One region of the Romboutsia sp. 1001285H_161024_C4 genome, then DNA from elsewhere that is predicted to be linked to it. Evidence: riboswitches for the same ligand, from Rfam matches in the RefSeq annotation. Region 1 holds a riboswitch; the other holds the start of a gene.
What was found. A riboswitch is a leader RNA that binds a small molecule or an ion and turns the genes downstream of it on or off. The one in region 1 is predicted to bind cobalamin.
Positions count from the first base shown of each region.

Region 2: it holds a riboswitch for cobalamin, as region 1 does, so the genes downstream of both, I1959_RS14495 (cobyric acid synthase) here and I1959_RS06770 (energy-coupling factor ABC transporter permease) in region 1, are expected to answer to the same signal.

Region 1 covers NZ_JADNAJ010000003.1:31,759-35,275, forward strand. Annotated here, with positions in the region: gene I1959_RS06755 (energy-coupling factor ABC transporter ATP-binding protein) at 1-198, opposite strand, end outside; gene cbiQ (cobalt ECF transporter T component CbiQ) at 208-888, opposite strand; gene I1959_RS06765 (energy-coupling factor ABC transporter substrate-binding protein) at 889-1,188, opposite strand; gene I1959_RS06770 (energy-coupling factor ABC transporter permease) at 1,172-1,900, opposite strand; cobalamin riboswitch at 2,223-2,402, opposite strand; gene I1959_RS06775 (GntR family transcriptional regulator) at 2,601-2,975, shown strand; gene I1959_RS06780 (ABC transporter ATP-binding protein) at 2,977-3,517, shown strand, end outside.
Region 2 covers NZ_JADNAJ010000016.1:5,063-8,579, forward strand. Annotated here, with positions in the region: gene cobS (adenosylcobinamide-GDP ribazoletransferase) at 1-415, shown strand, start outside; gene I1959_RS14490 (histidine phosphatase family protein) at 438-1,046, shown strand; cobalamin riboswitch at 1,051-1,225, shown strand; gene I1959_RS14495 (cobyric acid synthase) at 1,627-3,159, shown strand; gene I1959_RS14500 (cobyrinate a,c-diamide synthase) at 3,196-3,517, shown strand, end outside.

The DNA of each region.
Region 1 (3,517 bases):
AAGTTCTTTATTGTTATAAAATATACTTCCTTCAGAGGGCTTTAATATACCTACTAGATTCATAAATAAAGTAGACTTACCAGAACCATTAGCTCCAATTATCCCAATCATATTTCCTTTTGAAAAATCTAAATTTATATTGTTTATTGCCTTATTTTCTTTTTCATATTTGTATGTTAAATTATTTACCTTAAACATGATATTCTCCTATATATGAAATTTCCCATCATACAATTTCATATCTAAGGTTATACTCATATCTTCATATTTTCTCATCATTCTAAAGAATAAGATTTTTATAAGTAGTGCTGTTGAGTTATAAGAATTTTTTAGATTTATATAACCAAATCTTAATTCTTGAGATTTATAAATATCTTTTATTTCTTCTAAAAATATGAATATGAATCTATATGTCAAAACCATAAGTTCTACTAATGTATCTGGGATATGTAATTTTTTTAATATAATTATTAATTGGTTAAATGGTGTAGTAAGTATTAAAAAATAAATAGATATAACTGAACTTATAGCTCTTAGTAATATATAAATTGAGTTTTTAACTGAAAATAAAGTTGTTCCTATATATAAGTTAAAAACTTTGATGTTAAATATAAAGCCTTGATTTTCAAATGATATGTTAATCATATTAAGTATAGTTCCTATAATTAAAAAATATATAGGTATCCTTAAACATTTTATATATAGTTTAATATTAACTTTTGCTATAAAAATGATTAAAAAGCTTACTATTAACATTACCAAAAAATGAAGCATTATATTATTTATAATTACAGAAATAGTTAAGGCTAAAAAGCTAATAAGCAATTTAGCCATAGGGTTAGTATTTCTTAAAGCATTTGTATATGCACATTTATCAATTTCCAGCATTTATTTTTTTTCACCTTTTTTTCTTCCTAGATAGTAGCCTATAAATCCAGCTCCTATAGCTGCTTGTGTAGAGAATAGTAAGCTCTCTATTTCTCCACTAGGTGGCTCGTATAAGCTACTAAACCAAGGTTTATAATCCGGATTTATCTCTGTTATTAGGCCCTCTGCCTCTCCATCAGCACCACCATATTCAGCTGATGAATTTAATAATAAAGGAGTTATTATAAGTATTATGGTTAAAGCTAATAATATTAAATTTTTATTTCTAAGTTTGTTTTTAGTTTTAGAATTTGTACTCATTAATTTCAACTCCTTCTTCATTTTGTGTTATTAAATTATATACTAAAGTAGTTAATAATCCTTCTGCTATAGCTATTGGTATTTGAGTCGTGAAAAATACTCCTAAAAATTTAACTAAAGACATCATAACTCCTCCACTAGGGTCAGGGAATGCTAGTGCCAATTGAGTTGCTGTTACTGTATATGTAGCTAAATCACCTAAGGCTGCTGCTAAAAATACACTCATTCCAACGTTTACATTTCTTTTTCTACAAAGTTTAAATATAAAATATGACACTATTGGTCCAACTATTGCCATTGAAAATGCATTAGCGCCTAAAGTAGTTAATCCTCCATGTGCAAGTAATAATGCTTGAAATAATAAAGCTATTGTTCCTATTACTGCCATAACAGCTGGTCCAAATAATATTGCACCAAGACCTACTCCTGTAGGATGTGAACAACTACCTGTTAAAGACGGTATTTTTAGTGCTGATAACACAAATACAAAAGCTCCTGCTAAGGCTAATAAAACCTTCTTTTTAGGATCTTGCTTTACTATGGTATTAATAGATTTTAACCCATATATGAAAAATGGAATAAATACTATTGTCCAAAGTATAGACCATTTTGCGGGTAAATATCCTTCCATAATATGCATAGCACTAGCATTTAATGGATTTAAAATGATAAGTAGCACACCTGCTACTAATGATAGTGGTAAAAAATTCATCTTTATACCTCACTTTCAAAGTTTATTAAATTTTTATGTGATAAATTAATGTAAGTATATAATGGGTAAAGACGAAATTTGATTTGCTTTAACTAGATGTCTAAAATTTATATTATTCATAATCAAAAATTAGATTAGTTTGATTAGATATATTTAATTTTAAATTAAGTTATCAAAACTATATACATTCAAAATTAAATAGATTTTGTCACGAACTAAAAAATCCTAATCATTGGATTAGGATTTAAATAACTTTCTAATTAATACCTATTTATTAAAAATAAGGTATTATTCTTTATTATTTTCCTTCACCCCGAAGAATATAATTTAAGTATTATAGGCAGGTCTCCTGGCTTAGCTTCATTTTACTACTTTCCCTTCCCATAATAAATTACAGTGGTTTTGAAAGTTTCATCAGCTTTACAGTAGCGGGGGCTGCAGAGGAATCTAACCTCTTTCCCTATTAATTTTAATTAAAAAAACCTAAAATACAAATTTTTAATTTATCACATATTTATATAATACTACAACTTTTATTATATTCCTCTATTTTTTATAAAAAAATATTAAAAAATTTAATTAAATCTTAAAATATATAGATTTATAAATAATATTTATTTAAAATTTATTGACTAAGAACAAACTAACTGTATAATATGTATATATACAGTATATACATATTATACAGAAAGGAGATAAAATGAACATAATAATTTCAAATGCTTCTGATTTACCCATATATATGCAAATAGTAAATCATATAAAGAAGAACATATTAAGTGGTACTTTAGAAGAAGGAAAAGCTCTACCATCTATAAGAGCATTAGCTAAAGATTTAGGTATAAGTTTTATAACTACTAAAAGAGCTTATGAAGAATTAGAAAAACTAGGACTTATAAACACCGTACCGGGAAAAGGTTGTTACGTATCTTCTTTTAATAAAGAACTAGTATATGAAGCTAAAATGAGAGAGATAGAAGAAAAGTTAGAAGAATCTATAAATCTATCTAAAATGATGGGTTTATCAAAAAGTGAATTAATAGAAATATTAGAGAGTCTATACGAGGGGGAGTAATATGTTAAGACTAGAAAAGGTAAGTAAAGACTTTGATAAATTTAAGTTGGAAGATATATCTTTTGAATTAAAAGAGGGATATATTATGGGACTTATTGGTCATAATGGTAGTGGAAAAACTACTATTATAAAATTAATAATGAATTTACTTAATGTGGATAGTGGAAATATATATTATATGGGAGAAGATATAAATAAAATTTCTAAAAAATTTAAAGAAGAAGTAGGATTTGTATATGATGAATTATATTTTTACGAACATCTTAAGGTTAAAGAATTTAAAAATATAGTTAAAAGTTTTTACAAAAACTTTGAAAATAACAAATTTGATAATTATTTAGAAAAATTTAAAATAGATAAAGACACTAAAATAAAAAACTTATCAAAAGGGCAAAGTATAAAATTAATGCTAGCAAATGCACTAAGTCATAATGCTAAGTTACTAGTACTTGACGAGCCAAGTAGTGGACTTGACCCTATATTTAGAAAAGAAATGATAAGTATAATTCAAGAGGAATTGGAAAGCGGAGATAAATGTGCTA
Region 2 (3,517 bases), on a different contig from region 1:
TTTAATTTTGCTTAAGATAGGTTTTATATATAGCTTAATAAACAATAATTTAATGTGGACTATAATATTTATGCCTGTTATAGGTAGACTTGGAGTAATAAGATTAACTTATAAAACTGTTACACCAAGAGAGAAAGGAATGGGAAACTTATTTATAGGTAAGGCAACTACATCAATGTTTTTAACTGCAATACTATATACGATGGCATTGATTATATTAGTAGCCAAATTTGTATTTAATTCTTCGATGACGTTGCCTATATTAGCATCTATAATAGTTATTATTTTATTTAATCAATTATTTAAAAATCATATATACAAAAAAATTGATGGAGTTACAGGAGATATATTAGGGTGTAGTATAGAACTTGGAGAAGTTATATATTTACTTTACATATATCTTATAATAGGGTAACCTTAAAAGAGGTGATACTATAATGACTAAATTAGTTTTAGTAAGACATGCATTGACTACAGATAATCAAAGTAAAAGATTATCAGGACATATAGACAGTGTAGTTAGTGAAGTTGGAATTAAGCAAATAGAGAAATTAACCAAATACTTAGATGGTATACATATAGATAAGATATACACAACAACATCTTCAAGAACAAAAGATACTGTAAAAGATGTTGCAAAGAAAAAAGGGATAGAAATAATAGAAAAAGAAACATTGAAAGAAATTAGTTTTGGGGATTTTGAGGGGATTACTTTTGATGACATAAAAAAGAATTATCCAGAAGAATTTAACTCGATGATAGAAAAAGGATATGAGTACAGATATCCAAATGGTGAAAGTCTTATTGATTCATTTACAAGAGTATCAAATGAGGTTAAAGAAATTATAAGTATGGATAAAGGCAAAACAATACTTATATGTTCTCATGGAGGAACTATAAGGAACATAATAAGTTATTTAGTATCAGGAAGCTACAAATACCATTGGAATTTTAAAATAGATAATGCATCAGTAAGTATTTTAGAAGTAGAAGATGGATTTGCAGTCATAGATAGTATGAATAACACAAGTTTTATAAATAATTAAAATCAAATAGTATATTAACTTAGGTTCTACAAGATTAATAGGGAAAAAGGTTAAAAGCCTTTGCAGCCCCCGCTACTGTAATATTGACGAAACTACAATTTGCCACTGTCCTTTGGATGGGAAGGAGTAGGAGTAGGATGAAATTGAGCCAGGATACCTGCCTAATTTAATTAAATGTAAAATCTCCGGGGTGAGGGATTTTTATTCAGATAAAATATAACTATCGCTTATAAAGTATGTACCTATAATAAAACATCAGAGTATATGCATATTAGCAGATAAATTATACTTTGTTAAAACTTAAATTATAATAAATAAATCTATTATGAAATCTACATATTAATCATAAATACATAAAGTGTATTTTAGATTAATACAATAAGATTTAGTATTATATAGTTTAAGTATATAGTAAAGATTAAATAGTTATATTTTGTTACATGCTATATAGCTTGATATGTTACAAAACATATGAAACAGGTATATAATATATTAGCATTAGAATAAAAGCCTTAACTCTTAAGAGTTAGGGCTTTTTTGATTATAAGGAAATCAAATTAAGTAATATAAGGAGAATCTTATGGGAAAAAAGATAATGTTACAAGGTACAGCATCAAATGTTGGAAAAAGTATATTAACAGCTGGTTTATGTAGGATTTTCAAACAAGATGGATATAGTGTAGCACCATTTAAATCTCAAAATATGGCGTTAAATTCTTTTATAACAAAAGAAGGTTTAGAAATGGGAAGAGCACAAGTATTTCAGGCGGAAGCTTGTGGAATAGAGCCAATTGCAGATATGAATCCAGTACTTCTAAAACCATCAGGTAATCATAGATGCCAAGTTATAGTAAGGGGTAAAGTTAGAGATGATATATCATCATCAGAATACCATGATTATAAACCAATACTTGCTAAAGAACTTAAAACTATATTTAATCAGTTTAGTGAGAACTATGATGTTGTTGTTATGGAGGGGGCAGGTAGTACAGCAGAAATAAACTTAAGAGAACATGACATTGCTAACATGGGTATGGCAGAAATCGCAGATGCTCCTGTAATAATAGTGGGGGATATCGATAGAGGTGGAGTTTTCGCATCACTAGCAGGTACGATGCTTTTACTAAGTGAAGAGGAAAGAAAAAGAGTCAAAGGTGTAATAATAAATAAATTTAGAGGAAGAAAAGAACTTTTATATGATGGCATAAAAATGCTTGAAGAAATAATAAAGGTTCCTGTCCTTGGAGTAGTGCCATATAGTGATATAAAAATAGAAGATGAAGACAGTGTAACAACTAGATTTAAAACTAAAATGAAAAAGAGTGATATACATATTGAGATAATTAGAACACCTCATATGTCTAATTTCACAGATTTTAATATATTTGAGACTCAAGAAGATGTGAGTATTAGGTATGTTGATTATGTAGAGACTCTTTCAAATCCAGATATGATAATACTTCCTGGAAGTAAAAGTACTATAGATGACCTTAAGTATATAAGGGAAAGTGGTCTAGAGGAACAAATAAAAGATTTACAGAAAAAAGGAAAGTTAGTATTTGGGATATGTGGTGGATATCAAATGTTAGGCAAGAAATTAAAAGACCCTTACCATGTAGAAGGCGAAATTGAAGAAATAGATGGTATAGGACTTTTAGATATAGAAACTACATTTGAAAAAGAAAAAACAACTACACAAGTGAATGCCACTATATGTAAAAATTTAAATGGATATTTAGCAAATTTATCAGGAATGAAAGTAAAAGGTTATGAAATTCATATGGGAATAAGTGATATAGGTAAAGAAGTATATAACCTAAATGAAATAAACAATAAATTAGGAGAAGACGTAAGCTACCTAGAAGGAAGTGTAAATAAAGAAGGTAATGTAGTAGGAACTTATTTACATGGAATATTTGATGAAATAGATTTTACTAGAGCTCTATTAAATAATATCAGAGAAGAAAAAGGCCTTGAAAGAATAGACACTAAAGTAACTTCTTTCGAAGCCTTTAAGCAAAATGAATATGATAAACTAGCTGATTTACTAAGAGAACATTTAGATATAGAGAAGATATATAAAATAATGGAAGAACATGAAGAAGAAATATAAACAATACAAAAATAAAATGATGGTTAGGTGAAATATATGAAAAAAATCTTAATCGCAGGAACTAATAGTGGAGTAGGAAAAACAACAATATCTTTAGGTATAATGCAAGCACTTACAAAAAGAAGTATGAAAGTTCAACCATATAAAGTTGGACCTGATTATATAGATCCATCATACCATACATTTATAACAAGTAGAGATTCAAGAAATCTAGATTCATATATGTTAGATGATGAAAAAATTAAGTATGTATTTAATTCTGCATCTAAAGATGCAGATATATCAGTGATTGAAGGTGTTATGGGTCTTTATGATGGAATAGGAATAGACTTAGATAATTGTACAAGTTCTCATACAT